2 regions of the Embleya australiensis genome follow, and region 1 is predicted to be linked to the other one. Evidence: riboswitches for the same ligand, from Rfam matches in the RefSeq annotation. Region 1 holds a riboswitch; the other holds the start of a gene.
The links. A riboswitch is a leader RNA that binds a small molecule or an ion and turns the genes downstream of it on or off. The one in region 1 is predicted to bind cobalamin.
Positions count from the first base shown of each region.

Region 2: linked by a shared signal. The riboswitch ahead of ACMXN5_RS33275 (ABC transporter substrate-binding protein) and the one ahead of ACMXN5_RS03700 (cob(I)yrinic acid a,c-diamide adenosyltransferase) in region 1 are both predicted to bind cobalamin.

Region 1 covers NZ_CP182422.1:884,396-891,813, reverse strand. The annotation lists gene ACMXN5_RS03715 (hypothetical protein) at 1-426, opposite strand, end outside; gene ACMXN5_RS03710 (hypothetical protein) at 752-874, opposite strand; gene ACMXN5_RS03705 (prenyltransferase/squalene oxidase repeat-containing protein) at 1,350-2,447, opposite strand; cobalamin riboswitch at 2,578-2,712, opposite strand; cobalamin riboswitch at 3,080-3,205, shown strand; gene ACMXN5_RS03700 (cob(I)yrinic acid a,c-diamide adenosyltransferase) at 3,267-3,860, shown strand; gene ACMXN5_RS03695 (ECF transporter S component) at 4,308-5,207, opposite strand; gene ACMXN5_RS03690 (ABC transporter ATP-binding protein) at 5,204-6,904, opposite strand; gene ACMXN5_RS03685 (CbiQ family ECF transporter T component) at 6,901-7,418, opposite strand, start outside.
Region 2 covers NZ_CP182423.1:689,519-696,936, reverse strand. The annotation lists gene ACMXN5_RS33290 (amidohydrolase family protein) at 1-671, shown strand, start outside; gene ACMXN5_RS33285 (biotin/lipoyl-containing protein) at 704-952, opposite strand; gene ACMXN5_RS33280 (alpha/beta hydrolase) at 995-2,602, opposite strand; cobalamin riboswitch at 2,846-3,058, shown strand; gene ACMXN5_RS33275 (ABC transporter substrate-binding protein) at 3,155-4,147, shown strand; gene ACMXN5_RS33270 (FecCD family ABC transporter permease) at 4,144-5,229, shown strand; gene ACMXN5_RS33265 (ABC transporter ATP-binding protein) at 5,226-6,041, shown strand; gene ACMXN5_RS33260 ((2Fe-2S) ferredoxin domain-containing protein) at 6,038-6,790, shown strand; gene ACMXN5_RS33255 (GNAT family N-acetyltransferase) at 6,998-7,418, shown strand, end outside.

The DNA of each region.
Region 1 (7,418 bases):
GCTGCGGCGCGCTGGACCGCGGCCGGCGCCGGGGCCGGCGTGCGGACACCCGTGATCTCGATGTCGCCGGCGTGCGGCGGCCCGGTCGGCGATGGCGGCCTGCTCCGCCGGGTCAACCGCGAGACCCCACCGGGCCTTCATCGCGACCGGGTCCGCCAAGTACGTGCAGTCGTACGGCTGATACGGCGGCACCCACTCACGGACGTCCTCGTCGGCCTTGGCTCGGTTCGTCACGGCCGACACCGCGATCGGCAGCCGGTCGTCACCCAAGTCGTTCGCGTGCTGCGCGCGCTCCCTCGGCGTCCACGCGCTCGCGCCGCTGTCCCACGCCTCGGCCGACGCGGCCGTCGCCGGTGCGGAGCACACCACTGCGGACAGCGCTGCCGCGGCGGCAGCAGCGGACCGGCAACGCAGTGGAAGACGCATCCGACTCCCATCCATACGATTCGTTGGTTCGGGTAGTCGTACAGGCCCGCGCCACTCCGAGTCGAGTCAGGCGCGCGGGCGTTCACCCGCCCGGACGACGAGGTGCCCGCACTTGGGCGACGCAGGCTGTACGGTCACCCCGACGGGTGGATGTGTGTGAATGGGGGACCCCGGCGCGCCAGTCGACGGGATTGAAGAGGGCCTCTGGTGCCCTGGACGGTGCGGTGCATTCGAAGGTACCGGTGGCGGCGTCGGCCGAGCCGGGCAGGGAGAGCATCGGGAGTGCGGTGCCGGTGCCGGTGCCGGCGCGGGTGCGGGCGCGGGCTCACACCAGTTTGTCGCCGGCCGCGTCGAGCGCGGGCGACAGGCTGCGGTATCCCTGCCCGAACTCTCGGGGAGCGGTCCAGGAGCCGCTGAGGCCGTCACCGGGGCGGTGTGTCCACAACACTTTCTGGTGTCCGGCGTAGGAGACGAACAAGCCGCGCCCGGGGGTCCAGGCGACCGCGGGGCGGTGTGGGTCCTGTGGATGTCCGGGAAGTGAGCATTGCCGAGGGCGGCCAGGTGTAGCGGCGAAGACATCCGGCGGGGCCCCGGCTTGGACTTTTTCCCTGGTCAGCGCCTCTTGAACACCGTCGGGACGACAGGATTTGGACCTGCGACCCGTTGACCTCCAGCGCCCGAACGGGCGTTCTTGCCGTGCCCGTTGGTGCAGAAGCCTTGGGCTGGACGCTTTCCTGTCCGGGTGTCATGGGGATAGTCGATGCCGCGTGATCCCCAATCCGTGAGAGGGCCGTGAGAGGGCCGTGAGATAGGTGCTGTTGTCGCGACATGCTCGCCGCCTCGGGAGGAGGGGCCCGGGGACCGACGCCCGCACCTGTCGAGGTAGCGGCCACCGTGTCGACGGTGGCCGCTACCTCGTTCGGTCAGGGTGTGGTGGGGCAGTGCAGTGTGGGGGTGTTCCGGTGAGCGCCCGCACTGCTCAGGTCGGCGAAGCCGGTGCCGGCCAGGCCGAGGACCGCCTGAGCGGTGGCCCTGGTGGCGGTGGCCGGGTTGTACCCGCCGGCGTCGTAGGCGATCGCGCCTCGCGTGGCCGTGGATGCCGGGCAACCGACCTGACGTTCGGTCAGGAAATGCCGGGCGGCCAGGCCCGGTATCACGCGCCAGGACGAGAGCAGGGCCTGGGCGGCCAGGCCGGTGCTGTTGGCGTTCGAGGTGGTGGCGCCCACCGTACCGAAGCCGCCGTCGGAAAGCTGGTGTGAGGCGAGCCAGTTCAGTCCGGCTGTCGCTTCCTGGTGGCGCCCGGTGGCGGCCAGCGCCTGCACGCTCATCGCGGTCGAGTCGGCGTCGCTGGTGCAGGTGGACAGACCGTAGTCGAGGGGGAATCCGCCGTCGGCGCAGTGTGCGTCGGCCAGGAAGTCCACCGCGGCGGCGGGGGCGCCGGCCGGAGTGCGGTCGAGCGCCAGGAGTGCGAGGGACTGGCTGAAGGCGTTGCTGTAGTCGCCCCACGGCGAGGTGTCGGTGAAGCGGCCGGAAGGCTTTTGCAACGAGCGCAGCCGGGCCGGGAGGTCCACGCCGCCGAACGAGGTGGGGTCGACACCGCGTACCTCGGCGGCGAGGAGGGTCTTGGCGGTGGCTCCGGCGTAGGCGTTGGTGGTGCCGTCGCCGATGTACCCGGACAGGATCTCCGGGCGGGCGAGCCACGTGGTGGCCTTGGCCCCGTTGTCGTCGGCGACCCCGGCGGCGGCGAATGCGAAGATCGCGTCGATCGTCAGGCCCTGGTCGGGGTAGGTCACTCCGTCGAAGGTGGTCTCGAAGCGTTCGCCGTCGACGAGTTGCCGGGCCAGCCATCCCGCCGCGGCCTGGGTGCGGTTGCCGGAGAGTATGGACACGTTTGCCTGGGGCGTCGTGTCGGTCGTCGGCGGTGCCGCCACGGCGGTGGACGGGATCAGGGCGGCCGTACCGGCGAGGGCCAGTCCGCCGAACAGCGCGGCGATCCGGCGTCCGGGTCGGGTGAGCGTCATCACAGTGCCTTTCCGGGCCCATGGCACGGCGGACCCGGGAGACCCGGCGGCCGAGCGGGCACACCGACGGCGGCACCGTCCCGACGCACGGGTCGCTGGGGCTCCGTCCCGCGGACCACGACGGGGATGGGAGACGAACACTCCGGCGGCGGGCATTCGGGCTCGCCGTCGGGAGGGACGGATCACCGCTGCGGGTCAGCGCCGGATTCACACCGGACTTCCCCCGTCGTCGGAGCTACTGCGGGTCGTCGCACAAGACGATCGAACAGATGAAGACGCCCGGAATCGGTACGTCGACTGCTCAGACCTGCAGATCCCGCACTCTACGGATCGCTCACTCCGGAAGGAACTCCCTTTCCGGCCAACAAGATCGCCGGCACATGAAGGATGGATCCGGCACTGGGCCGAGACGCGCACGACGCGGAACCCGGAAATCCTTCTTGGGGCTTCGGTACCTGCCTGCACGCCGACCTGGGGTGCGACGGTCCGACGGTCTCAGTACGCGCGACAGATTGGTCGACACAGGGGCATGTCGAACGGGTCGGCGTCCGAAGCGGATGAGGTTCCGGGTCGGGTCTGGTGCCGGCGAGGGCCGCGTGTCATGCTGTGGCCTGCTGTGCGACGGCGAAGCCGAGGAAACCGGTGTGATTCCGGTGCGGTCCCGCCACTGTGATCGGGGAGCGACTCCCGTCAAGGCCACGGCCCCGCTTCGGGGTTGGAAGGCCGGGGGAAGTGTTGATCCGAGAGCCAGGAGACTCACGTCGTCGCCACCTCGACACAACCGGGGCGGATTTCCCCGAGAGAGGCCGGTGGTTCGCCATGTCTGTGGTGCTGAGCCGTATCTACACTCGCACGGGCGACGCGGGCACGACCGCGTTGGGCGACAACTCCCGTGTCCGTAAGACCGATCCTCGGATCGTCGCCTATGCCGACACCGACGAGACCAACGCCGCCATCGGCGTGGCGCTCGCGCTGGGCTGCCTGGACGCGGAGTTGCGGAACGTCCTGGAAGGCATCCAGCACGACCTGTTCGACGTGGGCGCGGACCTGTGCGCTCCGATCCGCGACGGAGACGAACGCCTGCGGGTCCGAGACGAGGACGTATCCCGCCTCGAGCGTCTGTGCGACACGTTCAACGAACGGCTCGAGCCCTTGCGGTCGTTCGTACTGCCGGGCGGTACACCCGGTGCGGCGCTCCTGCACACGGCGCGGACGGCCGCACGCCGGGCGGAACGCTCGGCGTGGGCGCTGGTCGACACGGACACGGAGTTGTCCGGCGGCGAGGCGGCGACGGTGAACCCGGTGTGCGTCCGCTATCTGAACCGTTTGTCGGACCTGCTCTTCATTCTCGCGCGGTTGGCCAACGACGGCGGGCGCGGCGACGTGCTGTGGAGTCCCGGCCGCAACCGCTGACATCGGGCCGCCACCGTTCCGCCGGCGATATCGCACCGGTCCTCGACAGCCGTGGCGGCACGAACGACTCGCTCGGGAGCCAACCGAATTGCGTTCCCGGACTTGCCACCCGGCCGCCGCCGCGGCCGGGTGGCAAGGCTACGGTCGCGGTGACCGGATCCCGCGGCTCGGCGCCGGCCGAAGGCTCCGAGGAGCTCTCCCCCATGCGCTCCTGTGCGCCCCTGCGCGGGCACTTGCCCCGCCGGTCGACCCCGAACATCTCCCTGTCGGCCGGCGTCGCCGACACACAACGCACATCCGACGCGCCCAGGCCGGACGCGCATCGCGGGGTTCCACGCCCATCGTCGAGACGCGTCGCCCTATGAGGTGCCCCACCGGTTCATGAGCAGCTCGCGCGCGGGCGGGGGGCACAAGGCAGAGGTGGTAGGCGCCACCTACGGAACGCAGCTATGGAGCGGGCTTCGTCCGCTTGGTGGTGGTCGCGGTATCGGCCTGCGTAGGGCCGTGGTCGGCCGGGGCGGGGTCGAACACGATCGGTGCCTCGAACGCGGCCTTGCGGGATGCGCGCCGCAGGGCGGCCAGTACCGCCGGGCCGACGAGGACGATCGCGACGCAGTTGGTGATGGCGCGGCCGGTGTCCCATCCGAAGGTCGAGGTGAGCACGGTGAACACGAAGAACCGGCGCAGGTTGTCGAGGATGTCGTCGCCGGGGACGAACGCGGGGCCGACCATGGATTCGGAGTCGGCGAGGAACGGCCAGAACCACATGTTCATGAGGAACCCGAACGCGTAGGCGGCGAAGACGCCGTAGCAGGCGAGCATGACGATCTCACGCCGCCCCCGGACGCGTCGGGGCAGCAGCCCCGCGCCGAGTCCGACCCAGGCCGAGGCCAGCATCTGAAACGGCAACCACGGGCCGACGCCGGCGGTCAGCAGGGCGGATGCGAACAGTGAGGTGCAGCCGAGTACGAACCCGAATCCAGGGCCGAACACTCGCCCGGCCAGGACGAGCATGAAGAACACCGTCTCGATCCCGGCGGTGCCGGCGCCCAGCGGACGCAGTGCCGCGTTGATCGCGGAGAGCACGCCGAGCATGGCCAGCGCCTTGGAGTCGAGCCCGCCGCTGGTGAGTTCGGCCAGCACCACCGCGACCACGAACGGCAGCGTGACGGCGAAGACCAGCGGCGCGTCGCCCGAGTGCGCCGCCGATTCGGGGGAGGGGGAGGCGAACAGCGGCCACAGGAACATGGCCAGGCCCGCGATCGAGGCGATGGCGAGCACGATCGCGGTACGCGCGGTGATCCGGATCGCGTTGACGCGTTTGCGCGTGTCGGTGACGATCGTCATCCGGTGGGCTCCCTGTCTGCGGCGGATGCGCGAGCGTCGCGTGCGGTCGGGACGCCGTCCTCGGAGGCGAACTCCCGGCCGCTGATGTCCGTATCCGCGAGGGCGTTGCCGACGTCGGTGACGGTCAGCCATTCGGCCGGTGCGAGGATCTTGGCCACCTGGGGTGCGAACGCGGGCGAGGAGACGACGACTTCGGCGGTCGGACCGTCGGCGACGATGTCGCCTTCGGCCATCACCACCACGCGGTCGGCGACCTGGGCGACGAATTCGACGTCGTGTGTGGCCAGTACGATCGCCCGCCCGGCGTCGGCGAGTTCGCGCACCACCCGGACGAACCGCCGCTTCGCGTGGTAGTCGAGGCCGCGCGTCGGTTCGTCCAGCAGCACCACCTGTGGCGCGGCGACCAGCTGGATGGCGAGTACCAGGGCGAGGCGCTGCCCCTCGGAGACGTCGCGCGGGTGCAGGGTGCCGTCGATCCCCGGCGCGATGCGATCGAGCAGCGCCCGGCACGCACCGGCTTCGGCGCCGGATTCCCGGTCCGCCTCGGCGCATTCGGCGTCCACGGTCTCCAGGTAGAGCAGGTCGCCGGGAGTCTGCGGGACAAGACCGACCAGCGCGCGAGCCCGCTTCGGCTCGGCCCGGCCCGGATCGGTCCCCGCCACGTCCACGGTGCCGCCCTGGCGGGGACCGGAGCCTTGGAGGGCCCACAGCAGCGAGGATTTGCCGGAGCCGTTGCGGCCCATCAGGGCGGTGACCTGGCCGGCCGGCAACTCCAGGTCGAGGCCGCGTACGGCGATCACGTCGCCGTAGCGCACGATGATGCGCCGCGCGGTCAGCAGCGGGTCGGCCGAGGAGTGGGCCGATCGTGGTCCGGGCGGGGTACAGTCCGCCAACCGCGCTCGCAGCGGTGCGGCCAGGCGGCGGGCGTCGCGGACCGACAGCGGCAGCGGCGACCAGCCGGCGAGCCGCCCGAGTTCGACCACGGGCGGGGCGATGTCGCAGGTCTCCAGGATTTCGGCGGGCGCCCCGTCGCGCACGGTGCGGTCGCCGGGCAGGTGGACGAGCCGGTCGGCGTACTGCACGACCCGTTCCATGCGGTGTTCGGCGACGATCGCGGTGATCCCGAGGTCGTGCACGAGCCTGGTGATCGCGGCCAGGACGTCCTCGGCGGCGGTCGGGTCGAGTGCCGAGGTCGGCTCGTCCAGGACCAGTACTCGGGGGTGCGCGGTCAACACCGAGCCGATCGCGACCCGCTGCTGCTGGCCGCCGGAGAGCGTGCGCAGCGGGCGATGGCGCAACTCGGCGATGCCGAGCAGGTCGAGGGTTTCCTCGACGCGTTTGCGCATCACCGCCGACGGGATGGCCAACTGCTCCATTCCGTAGGCGAGTTCCTCCTCCACGGTGTCGGTGACGAAGCCCGCGAGCGGGTCCTGACCGACCACGCCCACCAGGTGTGCGAACTCGCGCGGTGGCTGTGTCCGGGTTTCGATGCCGTCGACGCGCACGCTGCCGCGCAACGTGCCGCCCGTGAAGTGCGGGACCAGGCCGTTGATCGCCCCCAGCAGGGTGGACTTGCCCGCCCCGGTGCGGCCGACGACCAGACACAACTCCCCTTCGGGGATGATCAATTGCACGTCGCGCAGGGCGGGTGCCGGCGCGTCGGCATAGGTGATGGTGACGTCGCGGAATTCGATCACCGGACGGACTTCTCCCTGATGGTGGTACCGGTACCGGCCGGACCCGCCTTCGGCGCGACGGCCGACGTATCGGGTGCGGGCACGGTGTCGCCGATGCGAGGTGTGGTGAGCGGAGGCGGCGGCGCCAGCCACGCGGGCAGCACGCCGACGAGCAGCGCGAGTACCGGGAGCGGGGCCAGTTCGGGCCAGGCGAGCGGGCTCAGCGACGGGTACAGGTTGCCCGCGTCGATCCGGCTGGTCAGGTAGAGCAGCGCGCCGGCGCCCAGACCACAGCCGGCGACCGCGAATTCGGCCGGGCGCCAGCGGTCGGGGAGATAGATGCTCCGGTTGATCCGCCGGCCGGTCAGCACGAAGCCGATGCCGGCGATCAAGAGGCCGCCGGGCAGCATGGTGGCGCCCAAGTAGCGGGGTGTGCTTCCGTCGAGGAGCGCGTAGACGCCGACGCACACGCCGATCAGCCCGACGAGGGTCAGGACGCCGGTCAACAGTCGGATCGCGCGTGGTAGATGCCGAT
Region 2 (7,418 bases), on a different replicon from region 1:
CGGCACTGGACGACTCCGAATGGCGACTGCTCGCCGACACCGGCGGCAGGGTCACCATCGCCCCCGAGACCGAGATGCAGATGGGCATGGGCCACCCGCCGTTCCGCGCCTGCCTCGACCACGGCATCCTGCCCGGAATCAGCACCGACATCGTCGCCGTCGGCTCCGGCGACCTCTTCAGCCAGATGCGCCTGGGACTCCAGCATCAACGCGCCCTCGACAACCACCGGGTACATCGCGCCGGGGGCATGCCCGCCGCCCTGGACCTGTCCGTCCACGACGCCCTGACCTGGGCCACCCGCGGCTCCGCCGAGGCGCTCGGGCTCGGCGACCGGGTCGGCTCCCTCACCCCCGGCAAGCAGGCCGACGTCATCGTGGTCAAGCCGCGCATGGACCTCGTCCCGGCCGGCCCGCCCGTCGGCACGGTCGTCCTGCAATCGACCGCCGCCGACGTGGACACGGTGCTGGTCGGCGGCCGGATCCGCAAGCGCGCCGGGAGACTGGTCGGCATCGACCGCGCCGCCGTACGCTCCCGCGCCGCCGCAGCCCTCGCCCGCATCCACGACGCCGCCGCCTCGCTCACCCCGCACTCCGCGCAGGACTGCGCGGCCTGGTTCGCGCACGCCGACACCACGGCCCGGGGCCACTTCGCCGCGGCCGGGCGCGCCTGACGACCTCGAACCGGGGCGCAGGCGTTGCCGGTCTACACGATGGATCCGGGCACCTCGCCGGACACGACCGTGTCACCTCGGCGCCCGACGATCTCGCCCAGTACGCCGTCGGCCGGTGCCACGACCTCCATCACGACCTTCTCCGTCTCCACCTCCGCCAAGAGGTCGCCGCGCCCGACCGCGTCTCCGGCCTGCCGGAACCACCTGACGACGGCCCCGTCGGTATCGCCCTCGGGCAACGCCGGGGCGAGGATTTCGGTAGCGATTCGAACCAGCTCCAAAAGTCGTTCGTGGATCCCCGCCCACCCGGCAACGGTCGGCGGCTACTTGCCGTCGGTGCACTGCGTGCCTGCGGGCGGCAGCCTGCCCTCGATGATGTAGGCGGCCACCGCCGCATCGACGCACTTGCTGCGGCCGAACGCGCCGTGGCCCTCACCCTTGAGGGTCAGCAGGCTCGCGTGCGCGAGGTCGTTGGCCAGTTTCTCGGATGCGGCGTACGGGGTGGCCGGGTCACCGGTGGTGCCCACCACCAGGACGGGCGCGGCGGCCTCGGCCCGGATCACGTGCGGCTGCTCGGGAGTCTTGTACGGCCAGAACTCGCAGCCGGGGCCCTCGATGTCCGATGCGACGGTGTCCTTGGACAGCAGCGGAGCTTCCGCCTTGAGCTTCGCCAGGACCTGTTCGATCCGCTCGGGGGAGGGCGCCGGGGCGGCGCCGTCGGCGCAGCGTATCGCCGAGCGCGAGTCCGAGCTGTTGTCGTAGTGACCCTTCTCGTCCCGGCCGAGGTAGTTGTCGGCGTAGAACAGCAGGTGGCTGCCGTCCTTGTTGTTCATCGCCAGGGCCAGGGCCTCCCGCAGGTACTTCCACGCGGTTTCCTTGTCGCCGTACAGCAGGTTGGTGGTGCCGGTCCAGCCGAGGGAGGAGGTCAGCTTGCGGCCGTCGTAGGCGGTGCGCAGGGGCTTGTCCTGCAATGCGTCGAGGAAGGTCGCGCCGATCTCGGCGGCCTTGGCCGGGTCGCCGCCCAGCGGACAGCCCGCCCGGGCCGCGCAGTCGGCGGCGAACGCGCGGAACGAGCGCTCGAAGCCGACCATCTGGTCGATGCTCGCGTCGAGCTTGTCGGCCGCCGGGTCCACCACCGCGTCCAGGACCATGTGGCCGGCGCGGTCGGGGAACTCGTCCAGATACATGGTCCCGAGGTAGGTGCCGTACGACACGCCCAGGTAGTCGAGCTTGTCGTCACCGACCGCGGCGCGCAGGACGTCCATGTCCCGAGCCGCGTTGCGCGTGCCCACGAACGGCAACAGCTCGCCGGACTCGGCCTGGCACGCGGCGGAGAACTCCTTGCCGCTGCGCTCGCTGTGCGCCTTGCGTTCGACCGGATCGCGGGGCGAGTCCCGGGCGTTGCGCTCGTCCCGGGCCTTGTCGTCCAGGCACCGTACGGGCGCGCTGTCGGCCACGCCACGCGGGTCGAAGCCGAGGATGTCGTAGCGGTCGTGCAAAGGACCGTCGAAGTCGTCGAACCCGTACTTGACGAAGTCCTGGCCCGAGCCCCCGGGTCCGCCGGGATTCAACACGAGCGAGCCGATCCGCCGATCGGGCTTGGCGGCCGGGTATTGCATGACGGCGATCTCCAGCGACTTGCCGTCGGGAGCGGTGTAATCCAGCGGCACCTTGAAGGTCCCGCACCGGAATTCGCTCTCGTCCTTCTTCTTCGTCTTCGGGTCGTCCGTGCACGCCTTCCACGAAATCTTCTGTTCGTAGAAGGCGTGCAGTGCCGGGTCCGCCGCTCCCTTGGGCTTCGGCGGCGCGGGCGGCGGGGTGGCCACGGCCGTCCCGGTCGTCACCGGGGTGGGAACCGGCTTGCCGGCGGCGGCGTTCGACGCACTGTCACCGGAGCCCCCGGTACACCCGGCGGCCAACAACAGAGCCACGGCCCCGGGTATGGAACGACGCAAGGACGCCGCCTGAAAAGGAGTGATCACGCGCCAAGGACTATCAGTCGCCGATCCCACACGGCACACCAATGTCCCCGCCACCGGCAACGGCACCACCCACACCGGACATTCCACGCACCGCACCCGCCCGCCGACACACCCCCCGTCAGCGCAGGACGGCGGAGGTCGGCCGGGCGTCGCCCCGAACCCGCGCGGCGGAGCGGGCGACGAGGCGCGACGAGCGGTTTGGTAGCCTGTGGCCGCCGTGGTGTACGGGAAGCCGGTTCAAGCCGGCGCGGCCCTCGCCACTGTAGCCGCGGAGTCCCGCGGCCCTTGCCGACCGCCCCAAAGCGGTCGGGGTCACTGGATGGATCGGGAACGAGCCAACCGGGAAGGCCGGCCGCGGAGCGTCGATGCGGAAGCCAGGAGACCGGCCACGGCGCGACATGTTCCACGAGGGTTGGAGAACACGTGTTCCGCGCTTCCGCGCGCCCGTTTCGCGCCGAACGTTTCATCCGTCCCCCGCACCCCCGGCGTGCCGGGCGCTCCATGCGCTCCGGCATAGCCGCCGCGGCGCTCCTGCTCGTCGGCGCGCTCGGCGCGTGTACGGGTGCACCCGAGCCCGACAAGCCCGCCGCGGCGGCCGGGAGCGGCCACCCGACGCCGGTGAGCGTGAGCAGGTGCGGCGTCACCACCACCGTGACCGCACCGCCGGCCCGGCTGGTCACCCTCAACCAGGGCGCCACCGAAGTCGCCCTGGCGCTCGACCTGCAGACCCGGATGGCCGGAACGGCGTACCTGGACGACGTGGTCCCGGCCAAATGGAAGGCGGCCTACGACACCGTCCCGGTGCTCTCCGAGAAGTACCCGTCCAAGGAGAAACTCCTCGCGGCGCGGCCGGATTTCCTCTACGCCTCCTATTCCAGCGCGTTCACCGACAAGGTGGCGGGCACGCGGGACGAACTGGGCTCCCAGGGCATCGGCACCTACCTGTCGCCGCTGGGTTGCGCCGACGGCAAGCAGACGGCGACGGTGTCCTTCCAGGCGGTATGGGACGAATTGGCCGATGTCGCCCAGGTGTTCGGTGTCGCACCGCGCGCCGCCGCCATCCGGGACGCGCAGCAGCGGCAACTCGCCGACGTCACGGCCAAGTCGGCGGGCAAGGGCCTGAACGTGCTCTGGTACGACTCGGGTACGAAGACCCCGTACGTCGGCGCGGGCCACGGCGGACCCCAGCTCGTGCTCGACGCCGTCGGCGCCCGCAACGTCTTCGACACGCTGCCCGGCGGCTGGAAGAACGCGAGCTGGGAGCAGGTGGTCGCGGCGGACCCCGATGCCATCGTGGTCGCGGACGCCGGTTGGGACACCGCACAGTCCAAGATCGACTACCTCGAACACGACCCCGTCCTGAGCAAGCTCAAGGCCGTCCGAAATCGGGCGTTCGTGGTCGTGCCGTTCTCCGAGTCGACCCCCGGCGTGCAGCTCGCCGACGGGGCCGTCCGGGTTTCGGCCGCCCTGAGCGGCCTGGCACCGCGTCCGTGACCGTGACCGATCGCCCCGTCGCCCGACACGCGGGAGGCGGTCGTGCGGCGGTGGCCCTGGCCGCCGCCGTGCTCCTGCTGCTGTTCACCGTCCTGCTCGGCCTCGCCGTGGGATCCGTCCACGAACCACCGCACGTCGTGGCCGAGGTGGTCCTGCGCCGGCTCGGTCTCGGCGGCACCGACGTCACACCGCTCGACGACCGGATCGTCTGGCAGCTGCGGCTGCCGCGCGTTTTGGGGGCCGCCGCGACCGGCGCGGGACTCGCGGTGTGCGGCGCGGTGCTGCAGACCCTGACCGGCAACGACCTGGCCGACCCCTACCTGCTCGGCATCTCCAACGGCGCCGCCGTCGGCGCGGTCACCGTGATCGTCCTCGGCGTCGGAGCCTCCGGCACCGCGGTCGTCGGCGCACTCCCGGCGGCAGCCTTCGTCGGTGCCCTGCTCGCCGTCCTCGTCGTGCTGACCCTCGCCGGGGCACACAGCCGGACGCTACCGGCCTCGCGGACCGTGCTGGCCGGCATCGCGGTCGGGCAGCTGTGCGGCGCGTACACCTCGTTCGTCGTCCTCGTCCTCGGCGACCGCAACGCCGCCCGCGGCGTCATGGAGTGGACGCTGGGTTCGGTGGCCGGAGTGCGGTGGGACACGGCCGTCTTCCTGACCGCGGTCGCCGTCGTCGGCACCGTGGTCATGGTCGCCGCCGCCCGGGACCTCGACGCGTTCGCGTTCGGCGAGACCGCGGCCCGTTCCGTCGGCGTCCACGTCGAACGCACCCGCTGGGCCCTGGTCGCCGCGGCCGCGCTGGTGACCGCGTGCCTGGTCGCCAACACCGGCGTCATCGGGTTCGTCGGTCTGGTCGTACCCCACGTCGTCCGCCTGGTGTGCGGCCCGCGCCATGCCCTGCTGCTGCCCATGTCCGCGCTCGTGGGTGCGTCGCTGCTCGTGGGCAGCGACATCGTGGCGCGCTCGGTGCTCCCGGACCAGGAGATCCCCGTCGGCGTCGTTACCGCCGGGCTCGGAGCGCCGTTCTTCGCCTGGCTGCTGTGGCGCCAAGCCGCCGGGCGCGCGGCGGGGGACCGGCCGTGATCGTCGCGAACCCGGTGCGGCTGCGGGCCGAGAACATCGGGGCACGCGTCGGCGGCGCGACACTGCTGACGGAAGTGACGCTCGGCTTCGCTCCCGGCAGGACGACCGGCCTGCTCGGGCCCAACGGCGCCGGCAAGACGACGCTGCTGCGGACCCTGGCCGGCCTGCGCCGGCCACAGAGCGGCCGAGTTCTGCTCGACGGCGACGACCTGTACGCCCTCACCGCCCGCCGCCGCGCGCGACGGGTGGCCTTCATGGAACAGCAGGCCGACACCGCGCTGCCGCTGACGGCCCGCCAGGTCATCGACCTGGGGCGCACGCCGCACCGCGGTCGATGGCCCGTACTGCCCGGCCCGGCGACCACCCACGAGCAGTCCGTGCTCGCCGAGGCCGTCGCCGCCACCGACGTCGACGCACTGCTCGACCGGACCTGGTCGTCCCTCTCCGGCGGCGAGCGCCAACGTGTGCAACTCGCGCGCGCCCTGGTGCAGGAACCCGGAGTACTCCTGCTGGACGAACCCACCAACCACCTCGACCTGCGCCACCAACTCGGTTTCCTCGAAACCGTGCGCGGACTCGGCATCACCACCGTCGCCGCCCTGCACGACCTCGAACTGGCCGCCGCCTACTGCCACGACGTCGCGGTGCTGCTCGACGGCCGCCTGGTGGCCCACGGGCCCGTCGCCGAGGTGCTCACCTCCGCCACGATCGCGCGCGTGTACGGCGTCGACGCGACCGTGGAGCGGCACCCCCTGCACCACCGCCCGCACATCCGGTGGAACGGCCTGCTTCCCGAGAGGATCGAGTCATGAACCAAGACCGTGCCGGCGCCCCCGCGAAGCCCGCTTCGGGCCGGGCGACGGTCCTGGTCGGCATGTCCGTCACGGAGGCCGACCGCCGGCCCGAACTGCTCGCGGCCGCCGCGCCGTCGAGCGCCACGACGGCGTTCCTGCAACAGGGCGAGCCGTCCCTGTCGGCCGAGTTGACCAGACTGGCCGACGCGGGCACCGAGACCGTCGTTTTGATCGGAGTCCGCCTCGGGCCGACCGGCCCGGGACACTCCTGGCTGCGGCGGATCGCGGCGTACTGGTGGCGGGAGCGCACCGGCCATCGCCCCGAGGTGCTCGTCGCCACCCGGCTCGCCGACTCCGCGGCCGCCGTGAGCGCGGCGGCGGCAGCCGTCACACCGATCACCGGGGAGGAACCCGGCCTGACCTCCCCGGCCTGGGAGGAGGTCCCCGGCCACCGGCACCAGGTCCTGGTATGCCGCGGGCCGCGCTGCACGGCCAAGGGCGCGGACGAGAATCTGCGCTCACTGGCGCGGCAGCTCATGGAACACGGCCTCGGCGACGACGATGTGCTCGTGCTGCAAACGGGATGCCAATTCCCTTGCAACCAGGCCCCATTGGTCACCGTGCAGCCCGACGACGTCTGGTACGGCCACGTGGACCCGCCGACGATCACCGCGATCGTGACCGACCACCTCATCGCCGACCGCCCACTCACGACCCACCGCCTCCCACGCCACCGAAAGGCCCCGAGAACCCACCCGGAAACCTGACCCGCCCGCACGACGAGCGGCGCCCGACGGCAGCGGCCTGGATCCGGTCGTGGGGAACCGCGTCGCGGTGGCCGGGAACACCGTCGCCGGTGACGACCCGGACGGCGTTGCCGCATCCCGCCCGGCTTCGGGCTCGGAGTGGCCGGCCGCGGTCGCAAGCGGCGAAATGCGGTGGACGGGCGGGCGGTTGTCGCCGATGATCCGTGGGTGACCAACCCCGATGACGCCGTCCGACCCGTGTCCGTCACCCCCGAGCGGCAGATTCGCTGGGTCTCGTTGACGGGCCGACCGCTGACCTGCCTGGTGGCCGGCGATCTGGTCGGGGCCCGCGCGCAAACCGGTCTGGTCCTGCCCGAGTTCTTCGTGTCCGAACGAGCGCGCCGCCTGTGGCGAGAGCGCTTCGACCAGGTGACCGCCGACCCGGCGAGCGCCCCGTGGGTGGCCCGGGCCGCGGTCTCCGAACCGGACGGTGCGGTGGTCGGCTACGCCGGCTACCACGGCCCGCCGAACAAGGACGGCATGGTCGAGATCGGCTACACGGTGGTACCGGAGGCCCGCCGCCGAGGCTACGCCAGGGCGATGCTGCGCTCACTCCTGGTCCGCGCGGCCGAGGAGCCCGGCGTGCGCG